One region of the Cellulomonas sp. Root137 genome, then DNA from elsewhere that is predicted to be linked to it. Evidence: riboswitches for the same ligand, from Rfam matches in the RefSeq annotation. Region 1 holds a riboswitch; the other holds the start of a gene.

Region 1 (5,385 bases):
GTGCATGGACAGCAGGAACCCGAACCCGACGGTCACCGCGGACACGCCGAGCGGGAGCATGAACAGCGCGTCCAGGCCGACGACCGCGCGCCGACCGATCGCGCGGCGGGGTCGTCGGGACACCACGAGCGCCACCAGCCCGCCGACCACGAGGGCGATCACCGTGGCGTCCAGCGCGACCCGCAGGGAGTTGAGCGTGGCCTGCCACACCGTCACGGTCAGCGCCCCGCCGGTGGTGCCGAGCGCGGTGTAGTGGTCGAGCCCCCAGCCGGCGTCGGTGCGCAGCGACCGGACCACGAGGTTGACCAGCGGGAGGGCGAGCAGCAGGACGACGGCCGCCGTGACCGCCGTGGCGACGAGGGTCAGCGCGTGCCCGTCGCCGGCCGGCATGCCCACCGGCCGGCGCAGCCGCAGCGGACGCACCGACGTCTCCGGGAGGGTGAGCGCCAGCGCCCGCTCGCGCCGCGACCGCGCCCGGCCGGCGAGCGTGAGCGCGGCGGCGACGACCACCAGCTGCACCACCGACAGCACGGCCGCGGCCCGCAGGTCGAGGAACTGGGTCGTCTGCACCCAGATCTCGGTCTCGATGGTGCCGAACTGCAGCCCGCCGAGCACCAGCACCGTGCCGAACGCGGTCGCGCAGTAGAGGAAGGTCAGGGACGCCGCGGACGCGATCGCCGGGGTGAGCGCGGGGAGCGTCACCGTCCGGAACGCCCGCCACGGCGAGGCTCCCAGGGCGCGCGCCGCCTGCTCGGCCCGCGGGTCCAGGCGCTCCCACAGCCCGCCGACCGCGCGCACCACGACGGCGTAGTTGAAGAACACGAGCGCCGCGACGATCGCGACGAACGTGCCGTCCAGGTGCAGGAACCCGAGCGGCCCGCCGCTGACCAGCAGCGACCGGAACGCGACACCGACCACGACGGTCGGCAGGACGAACGGCACCGTGACGAAGGCCCGCACCAGCGCGCGGCCGCGGAACGTGTGCCGGTAGAGGACGTACGCACCGGGTACCCCGAGCGCGACGGAGAGCAGGGTCCCCAACGTCGCCTGCGCGAGCGTCAGCCCGATGATCCGCCAGGTGCGCGGGCGAGAGAACACGTCGGCGAACCCGCCCAGGTCCAGGCGCCCGTCGACGACGAACCCCTTCGCGATCATCTCGACCACGGGCCACGCGAAGAACAGCCCGAGGAACACCAGCGGCACCGCGACCGCCAGCGCCCAGAACGCGACGACGCGCGACCGTCCCGACGCCACCGCGGAGGGGGCGTCGGGACGGTCGAGCGTGAGGGTCATCGCGGTCAGCCGATCACCGTGTCCGACCACTCGGTCAGCCACGCCTCACGGTTCTCGGTGATGTCCGCGGGGTCCACCTCGAACGGGTCGGTGGCCAGCGGGGCGAACGCCGCCCACTCCGCGGGGAGCGTCGCGGTCTCGCTCGCGGGGTACATGTACATGGACAGCGGGATGTCGTTCTGCACCTCGTCGGTGCGCAGGAAGTCGAGCAGCTGCTGCGCGCCCGTCGGGTTGGCAGCGCCGGCCAGCACGCCCGCGTACTCGGTCTGCCGGAAGCAGGTGTCCAGGAGCGCGCCGGTGGTCGGCGCGGTGCCGCCCTCCGGCACCGTGTACGGCGGCGACGACGCGTAGGACAGGACGATCGGGCGCGGGCCGTCGGCGCCCCCGCCGGAGAAGTCGGTGTAGTAGGCGTCGGACCAGCCGTCGGCCACCTTGACCCCGTTGTCCCGCAGCGCCGACCAGTAGTCCTGCCAGCCGTCGGCACCGAACGCCCCGACGGTCGCCAGCAGGAAGGACAGCCCCGGCGACGACGTCACCGCGTTGGGGACCACGAGCAGGTCCTTGTACTCCGGCTTGGTCAGGTCCTCGAGGGTCACGGGCTCGGCCAGGCTCTTCGCGGCGAACCACGTGTGGTCCACGTTGATGCAGACGTCGCCGTAGTCGATCGGGACCAGCGCGTCCTCGAACACGCCGTCGACGTCGGTGGTCGTCGGCGCGACGACGCCCTCGTCGACCGCGCGGGACGCGAACGTGTTGTCGATGCCGAACACCAGGTCGCCCAGCGGCGCGTCCTTGGTGAGCACCAGCTGGTTGACCAGCGTGCCGCCGTCACCCGGCTGGACGACGTCGACGGTCAGCCCGGTCTGCTCCTCGAAGTCCGCGAGGATGCCCTCGGAGAGCGCGAACGAGTCGTGCGTGACCAGGGTGACGGTGTCGCTGGACGCGCTGGGGCTCGGCTCGTCGGAACCGATGGCCGAGCAGCCGGCCAGGGCAGCGACGCCGACGACGGCTGCGGCAAGACGAAGCGAGTGTTTCCTCGCCATGGGTGATGCTCCTCCTCGATAGCTAAGGAGGGGGTCGTCGCGATCAGCCCGGTGGCCGATCACGAGGACTGAGAAGCCCGACTCCCTACGCCGGTATCAACCGGATCAGGTTCGAGGGTCTGCGGTTCTCCGCACTCTCAGCGTCCAGACCGTTGGGTCCGACGCTCCCCTGTCGTTCGACGCAGATCCTACGCCGCTCTGGAGCAGCGCGGACGCTCGCGTCCGACTACGGTCGTCACCAGACCCATCGACCACCCCGGAGGCTCACTCGTGGACGACAAGCAGACCCAGTCCCTCGTCGCCAAGCTCATCGGCACCGGCGCAGCGCTGGCCGCCGCGTTCGTGGTCCAGCAGGTGCTCGCGCAGGCGTGGAAGGCCAAGACCGGTCACAAGCCGCCGAAGGCCGACGACCAGGGCGACGCCGGGCTGTCCGAGGTCGTCGCCGCTGCCGCGCTCACCGGCGCCCTCGTCGCGATGGCCCGCGTGCTGGCCACCCGCGGGACCGCCCGGTTCACCGCGCGCGTGGACTCGAAGCCGGACCTGAACCCGCTCGACTGAGCACCTCCGGTGCCACGCTCGGCAGCGTGGTGATCCCGAACTCCCGGAGCACCCGCTTCGCGGCGTACCGGCCGCCGAGCCCGTGCACCCCCGGTCCGGGCGGCGTCGACGCCGAGCACAGGTAGACGCCGTCGCGGCCGGAGAAGTACGGGTCCCACCGCCCGGTCGGCCGCGCGAACAGCTGGCCGATGCTGGCCGCCCCGGCGGAGATGTCGCCGTCCACGTAGTTCTGGTTGTGCTCGCTCATCCGTGACGCGGGGGTGCACCGGGACGTGACGACGACGTCGCGGAACCCCGGCGCGTACCGCTCGATGTGCCGGGTCACCGCCTCCGTCACGTCCACGTCCGACCCCGCGGGCACGTGCGCGTAGGTCCACAGCGGCCGCCTGCCGCCCACCAGCCTGGTCCCGTCCACCACGGTCGGGTCGCTGACCAGCGTCATCGGCAGGTCGGCGTGCTCGCCGTGGACGACCGCGCCCTCCGCCCGGGCCATCTCCGCCCGCGTGCCCCCCACGTGCACGGTCCCGGCCAGCCCGACCTCCGGCACGGCCCACGGCACGGGACCGTCAAGGACGAAGTCGACCTTGGCCGCCGCGTTGCCGTGCCGGAACCCGTCCAGGGCCGCGCGGGCGCGGGCGGGCAGCCGGTCGCCCAGCACCTCGACGAGCGTCCGCGGGGTGGTGTCGAAGACGTAGCAGTGCGCGGGCGGCAGGTCGGAGAACCGGCGCACGCGGTGGTCGGTGCGGATGACGCCGTCGTGGGCCTCGAGGTCCTCGCGCAGCGCCGCGACGAGCGCACCCGACCCACCGCGCGGGATCGGCCAGCCACCCTCGGCGTGCGCCAGCGTGGCCAGCAGGAGGGCCGTGCCGGCGGCGGCGAACGACGGCAGCGGCGAGATGGCGTGCGCCGCGACGCCGGTGAGCAGCGCCGGGGCCACCTCGTCGACGAACCGCCGGTCCCACGCCCGCGTGCCCTGCTCGAGCACCCCGAGCCCGAAGCGCAGCGCGGCACGCGGGTCGACCACCGGGATCGACCGCTTGTCCCCGAGGGCCACGCGCACCGTCGGGTCCGCGGCCCCGCCGACCAGCGACCGCCACGTCGACCCGTCGACCCCGAGGGACTCGACCGTGCGCTCCAGGTCCCGGAACGCGATCCCGGCCCGGCCGCCCGGCAGCGGCTGCGCGTACGACACCTCGGGCACCAGCAGCTCGACACCGCGCGCGGCCAGGTCGAACTCCTGGAAGAACGGCGACGCCCACGCCATCGGGTGCACCGCGGAGCAGACGTCGTGGGTGATCCCGTCCGCCAGCCCGAGGTCCAGCGTGCGCGAGCCCCCGCCGACGGTCGGCTCCGCCTCCAGGACCAGGACGCCCAGACCCGCGCGCGCCAGGGTGACCGCCGCGGCGAGGCCGTTGGGGCCCGAGCCGACGACCACCACGTCTCGTCGCATCATGCGTGCCTCCTGAGCCTCAGTCTCGGGGGTCGTCGTCCTCCGCGCGACCATGGTCCCGCGCCCGCGCGAGCTCCTGGTCGCTGGTCAGCTCGTCGACCACCAGCAGGTCGCTGCGCACCTTGCCGGTCCGGTACCCGGCGCGACCGACCATGTGCGCCGCGACGGGCGCGGTGAGCATCTGGAACACCGCCACCAGGACGAGCGCCCACACCGCTCCGCCCGACCGCAGCCGCAGAGCCAGACCGATGAGCACGAGGATCAGCCCGAGCACCTGCGGCTTGGTGCCGGCGTGCATGCGGGCAAGCAGGTCGGGGAACCGCAGCACCCCGACGCCCGCCGCGAACGCGAGGAACGCGCCGCCGAGCAGGCACACCGCCGAGGCCACGTCGGCGACCGTCGTCCACTGGTCGGTGGTCATCGGACCTCCCCCTCGGCGCCGCCGCCATGGTGCTCGTCGGTCTCCTCGCGGCGCCCGGACCGGCGGCTCTCCTCGGCGTAGTCCTCGTTGTCGATGCGCTCGGCCTCCTGCGCCGCGATCTCCTCGCGCGTGCGCACGCGGCCCTCACCCTCGGGCTCCACGGACGCGAACCGCGCGATGGTCACCGACCCCACGAACCCGACGAGCGAGAGGACCACGAGGATCGGCACCACGTCCGCACGCCGGTTGACCGCCGCGTACAGGGCCACCGCGGCGATCATCGTGGTGACGACGATGTCGAGCGCGATGGTCCTGTCGAGCATCGACGGACCCTTCTCGGCCCGGATCACGGCCAGGAAGGCGCCGGCGGTGAGCAGCACCCCGCAGACCACGACGACGACGGTCATGCGCGCACCCCCAGGCCGGCCGCGTCGAGCTCCTCGTCGGACGCGAACGCCCGCATGACCCGCTCCTCCTGGTCCAGCACGGCCTGCCGCGCCGCCTCGATGCCACCGCTCTGCTGCACGTCGAGCACGTGCAGGTAGAGCATCCCGGTCAGCCGGTGCGCCTCGACGACCAGCGAGCCCGGCACCAGCGACGCCAGCTCCGCGGTCAGGGTG
Region 2 (5,385 bases), 1.3 Mb from region 1:
GACCCGCAGCGTCTTGCGCTCGCCGCCGCCGCCGATCATCACGGGGATCTCGCGCGTCGGGGTCGGGTTGGACGCCGCCCAGCGCGCCTTGATGCGCGGCATGGCCTGCGCCAGGTCCGCGATCCGCGAACCGGCCGTGCCGAACTCGTAGCCGAACTGGTCGTAGTCCTTCTCGAACCAGCCCGCGCCGATGCCGAGGATGAGCCGGCCGCCGCTGATGTGGTCGACCGTGCGGGCCATGTCCGCCAGAAGCTCGGGGTTCCGATAGGAGTTGCACGTGACCAGCGCGCCGATCTGCACGCGGCTGGTCTGCTCCGCCCACGCACCGAGCATCGTCCAGCACTCGAAGTGCTTGCCGTCCGGGTCCCCCGACAGCGGGAAGAAGTGGTCCCAGTTGAAGAGGACGTCGACCCCCAGGTCCTCCGCGCGGCTCACCGCGTCGCGGAGCTGGGCGTAGTCGGCGTGCTGGGGCTGGAGCTGGACTCCGATGCGGATGGGGTGGGTCATGGTGTCGAGCCTACGGACGACACGAGGATCGGACCGTCCGAGCAGCGGACAGCGGCTGACCGCTACTGCGAGGAGGCTTCTCTCATGACCTCTCGAAAGGAGTCGCACCGATGGACATGAAGCTGGAGCTCGTCTCGGTCCCCGTGACGGACATCGACCGTGCACAGGCGTTCTATGTCGACCAGGTCGGGTTCGTGGCCGACCACGACATCCCGGTCGACGAGAACCTGCGGTTCGTGCAGCTCACTCCCCCGGGCTCGGCCTGCTCGATCGTCCTGGACGTGAACATGACGACGATGTCCGCGGGCTCGCAGCAGGGGCTTCAGGTGGTGGTCGCCGACGCCGACGCCGCGTACGAGTACCTGGTGGGCCGCGGGGTCGCCGCCGAGCCGGTGGTCGACTTCCCGTGGGGGCGGTTCACGTTCTTCGCCGACCCCGACGGCAACCGGTGGGCCGTGCAGCAGATCATGCGGGGGTAGGCGTCGTCGCCGCGATCAGCAGCTCCGCCGCCGCGCGGATCTGCTCGATCTGCTCGGGCGTGAGACCCAGGCCCTCGACCATCGCGGCCGGGATCCCGACGGCGGTGACCCGCATCGCGCGGCCGGCGTCGGTCACGACGATGTCGAGCGCGCGCTCGTCGTCCGCGGCCCGCTCGCGCCGGACGAGCCCCATGGCCTCCAGCCGCTTGACCAGCGGCGACGCGGTGGCGGGCTCGAGGTGGAGCAGGGCGGCGAGGTCCTTGAGCGAGAGGCGGCCGTACTGCCACAGGGCGAGCATCGTGAGGTACTGCGGGTGCGTCAGCCCGAGCGGCTCGAGCAGCGGACGGTAGAACGCGACCAGGCTGCGGGCTGCGGCGGACATGGTCAGGCAGACCTGGGCCTCGACGGCGAGTGGATCGTCCATGCGGCCCACCCTAGATCGTGCGCATATAGTTAGGGCACGAACTACCGAGGAGCGCTCGTGCCGAAGAAGCGGCGTCGTGACATGACCGAGTGGTGGCTGACCTACCTGGGCCCCGCGCAGGTGGGCAACATCCGCGGGCCGCGCAAGCAGCTGACCGAGGACGAGGTCGCCCGCGACACCGAGCTGCGGGCCGGGTTCGAGCGCGTGGTCGACGCCACCGGCCGCACGTTCCTGGTGGAGCGCCCGGCTACTGGTAGCTGACCAGGTCCGGCACCGGCTGCACCTGGTACGTCTGCGTTGGGTCCAGCATCGGCACGTCCTCGTCGAAGAAGTTCTTCCACCCCCAGTGCACCGGCGGCGCGTCCGTGCGCAGCGCGTTCCAGGTGCCCGCCTTCGCCGGCTGCGAGCCCTGCCCGTCGACGTGGATCACCAGCGCCAGCTCGTCGCGTGAGGTGTCCAGCCGTGCCCGGTCGGTGATCATCCGGCCCGCGAACTGGTGCAGGACCAGCATCTTCTGCGGCAGCGCGTGCTGGGCGGTGAAGTCCGAGAGCCACGCCACGACCCCGTTCACCTCGTCGATGCCGACGGAGCCGATCTGGCGCAGGTGCACCTGGTCCGGGGCGAGACGCCACTCGGGGTCGAGGGCGAGCCCGACGTAGGGCAGGGCGAGCAGGTCGGCGTACTGCTGGGCCTGCGTGAGGAAGTCGGTCCGACCGGGCTGAAGGTCCAGGACGACCGCCATGCCCGCCGCCCCCGCGGCCTCGACCAGCGGACGCAGCTCCTCGACGGACCGCTCCTGCGAGTAGTTGCCGTCGTCCCCGGGGCCGGCCGAGGCGATGGTCGCGATGATCTCGACCATCGGCACCACGGCGTCGGTGGTGAGCGTGCGGTAGGGAGCCGCGGTGGCGTCGGCGCGAGCGAGTGTCGCAGGCACGTCCTGCTCCCCCAGCACGCCGAGCGCCGCGGACCCGGGGGTGCCGTACAGGGCGACGTACTTCTTGCCCGGCACACCCGGGACCTGCGGGAACACGAGCTGCCCCCCACCGCCGAGCAGTGCACCGGTCCGTGCGGCGGCCAGCCGCTTCGCCAGCAGCTCGGGTGGGCCGAACGCGGCGCCGAACGCGATCGCGTGGTCCGGCGCGGCCGCGGCGATCGCCTGCACGCCCGGCGTCGTGGCGCGCGGGTCTCCGCCGGGGGTGTCGAGCACCGGGATCCCGACGGCACGGAGGGTCGCGAACGCCGCGACGGGGTCCACCCCGACCCCGGTGAGCGCGATCGTGCCGTCCACCGCGGCGGGCGGACGGGTCGGCGGCAGCGACGGGGACGACGTCGGAGAGGGCGTCGGCGACACGGACGCCGTCGACGGGGTCGGGGTCGGCGGTGCTCCCTGCACCACCAGCACGGCCGGCTGAGGAGCCGCGAGCGCCCGCACGGCTGCGGCCTCCTGCCCGGGCGCGACCGGAGTCGGCGCCCCGAACCGGGCGCCGGTCGCCGCGCGCAGCGTGGCCGCGTCCGCTCCGCCCGGGACCGGGACGACGGCGACCGACCGCGGTGGCGCGAACGGCACCGCGCCGACCGCGAGCACCGCCTGGGCGTCGAGCCGCGCGATCTCGGCGAGCAGCGGCGCCGGGTCCACGCCGGCGGTCGTCAGCAGCACCGGGGCACCGAGCGCGACCCCCGCCGACGCGGCGGTCAGCTGCGCCGCGACGTCCTCGGCCGGCGCGACGACCACCACCGGCGCGGTCACGAACACCGCGCGCGACGCCTCGAGGGCGGCGTCCTGCGCGGTGGCGGCCGGGAGCACAGTGGCCGCCGCCGCCGGTGCGCCCGCCTCGGCCGTGGCCGCCGTCGGGGTCGGCGTCGGCGTCGGGGTGCTCGACGCCGTCGGGGTCGGCTCGACCGGGGTGCTGTCGTCCGTGCAGCCCGTCAGCGCCAGCAGGGCGACCACGAGCGCAGCGCGTCGTCGGCCTAGCGGCACGGCTCTACCTCCTGGTCGACGGTCGACGGACAGCATAGGAGTGCCCAGCAACCGGACCGGGGTTCCCTCTCCCGCGGTCGGAGGGCTAGGTTCGGCGTCGACAAGCCCCCGGGGAGCGCAGGAGCGCTGAGAGTGCGGCCGGACACCACGTCCCACCCGCAGACCCGTGGAACCTGATCTGGTTCATGCCAGCGTAGGGAGCAGGGCACTGTCGTCGGCTGCGCGCCGGCGGTCGGCGTCCTCCGGGCCGGTCGCGCTGCGGCGCGCCCTTCCGGCGGACCCGTCGTCACGCGGCGCCGGCGACCTCGTGCGGCTGCCCGGGGGTCCGCCGCGACACCGGAGGACCCGATGAGCACCCTGACCAGCCCCCTCGCCGACCGACGAGCCACCGAGCTCGGCGTCGGTGCCCGCTTCTCCTTGCACCCGCACTGCGACGACTACGTCGAGGTCATCCTCAGCGCGCTCGCCGCCGCTGACACCTCCCGCGTGACGGTCCGTACCGACGACGTCTCGACGTTCGTGCGCGGCAGCGAGGGCGACGTCATCCGCTACGTGCACGAGGTCCTGGCCGCGGCGGGCGAGACGCGGTGGCACGTCGTCGCGCACCTCCTGCTGTCGCGCGGCTGCCCGGGCGAGGTGGCGTGTGAGCTGCCCGACGACGCCCTGCTGGACCGCGTCCCCGTCCCGGTGCTCGCCCCGACGGGCCTGACCGCGAGTGCGCACTGGGCCCTGTACCCGCTGGACGACGCCGGCGGCGACCACCTGGCGCACATCATGGCCGCCATCGGCACGGCCGGGTCGGCGGCCACGACGTCGCCGGAGCACTTCGTCACACGCCTCGACGGAGACCTGTCCGACGTGCTCACCGCGGTCGCGGCGGGCTGGCTGGAGGCGGCGCGCCACGTCCGGCACGTGGTCACGCACGTCACCGTGTCGATGCACTCGCCGTCGGCCGGTGCCCGGTGAACCGCCGCCGGATCTCCCTGTCCGAGCTGGTCCTGCTGGCCGTCCTCGCGGTGGTGTCCGGGTTCGTGTACTGGGCGCTGGTGCAGGCGTGGATCGCGCTCCAGATCGCGATGGGCCCGTTCGGCGACCTCGCCCAGCACGTGCTCATCGGCGGCTGGATGGTGGCCGCACCCCTCGCGCTGTACATCGTGCGGCGGCCGGGCGTCGGCATCGTCGTCGAGCTGGCCGCCGCGCTGGTCGAGGTCGTGTTCCTCGCCTCCCCGGTGGGCCCGATGCTCCTGGTGGTCGGTCTGGTGCAGGGCGCGGGCGCCGAGCTGGCGTTCACGCTGACCCGGTACCGGCGCTACGACTGGGGCGTCTTCGTGGCCTCCGGAGCACTGGCCGGCCTGGCCAGCACCGCGTTGGGCATCGTCCGGTTCGGCTGGCTCACGCAGGACTGGTTCGTGTGGCGGCTGGGCCTGCAGGTGGCCAGCGGGATCCTGCTGTGCGGCGTCGCGGCGAAGCTGATCGGCGACGCCCTCGCCCGCACGGGGGTCCTCGACAACACGCCGCTGGGTCGCGCCCGCCGCCAGGCGACGCCGAACCCGGTGCCCGTCGCGTGATCGAGGTCCGCGGTCTGGGCGTCTCGTTCCCCGGGTCGTCCTCGCCCGTGCTGCGCGACGTGGACCTCGACGTGGCGCCGGGCGAACAGGTGCTGGTGCTCGCCGGGTCCGGCGCGGGCAAGAGCACGTTGCTGCGCGTGCTGGCCGGCATCGTGCCGCAGGTGGTCGACGCCCAGGTCACGGGCCACGTCCTGGTGGCCGGGCTCGACGCGACGACGACCCCGACCGCGGACCTCGCCACGAGGGTGGGCACCCTCACCCAGGACCCGGCCGACCAGCTCTGCCTGCCCACGGTGCTCGACGAGGTGGCGTTCGCGCTCGAGAACCGCGGGGTCGACCCGGCGCTGATCGGTCCGGCCGTAGAGCGCACGCTCGCGGCCGTGGGCGCCGCGCACCTGGCGCACCGGCGCACGGCCGAGCTGTCCGGGG

What was found. A riboswitch is a leader RNA that binds a small molecule or an ion and turns the genes downstream of it on or off. The one in region 1 is predicted to bind thiamine pyrophosphate.
Region 2: another riboswitch for thiamine pyrophosphate. It lies ahead of ASD18_RS10120 (YkoF family thiamine/hydroxymethylpyrimidine-binding protein); the one in region 1 lies ahead of ASD18_RS04195 (thiamine ABC transporter substrate binding subunit).

Annotation. Positions count from the first base shown of each region.
Region 1 covers NZ_LMFG01000001.1:883,538-888,922, reverse strand. The annotation lists gene ASD18_RS04200 (iron ABC transporter permease) at 1-1,293, opposite strand, end outside; gene ASD18_RS04195 (thiamine ABC transporter substrate binding subunit) at 1,299-2,336, opposite strand; TPP riboswitch at 2,402-2,517, opposite strand; gene ASD18_RS04190 (DUF4235 domain-containing protein) at 2,607-2,894, shown strand; gene ASD18_RS04185 (NAD(P)/FAD-dependent oxidoreductase) at 2,848-4,347, opposite strand; gene mnhG (monovalent cation/H(+) antiporter subunit G) at 4,364-4,765, opposite strand; gene ASD18_RS04175 (monovalent cation/H+ antiporter complex subunit F) at 4,762-5,172, opposite strand; gene ASD18_RS04170 (Na+/H+ antiporter subunit E) at 5,169-5,385, opposite strand, start outside.
Region 2 covers NZ_LMFG01000001.1:2,142,663-2,148,047, reverse strand. The annotation lists gene ASD18_RS10145 (LLM class F420-dependent oxidoreductase) at 1-507, opposite strand, end outside; gene ASD18_RS10140 (VOC family protein) at 618-986, shown strand; gene ASD18_RS10135 (MarR family winged helix-turn-helix transcriptional regulator) at 973-1,410, opposite strand; gene ASD18_RS10130 (hypothetical protein) at 1,468-1,671, shown strand; gene ASD18_RS10125 (hypothetical protein) at 1,658-3,388, opposite strand; TPP riboswitch at 3,488-3,605, shown strand; gene ASD18_RS10120 (YkoF family thiamine/hydroxymethylpyrimidine-binding protein) at 3,737-4,354, shown strand; gene ASD18_RS10115 (ECF transporter S component) at 4,351-4,956, shown strand; gene ASD18_RS10110 (ABC transporter ATP-binding protein) at 4,953-5,385, shown strand, end outside.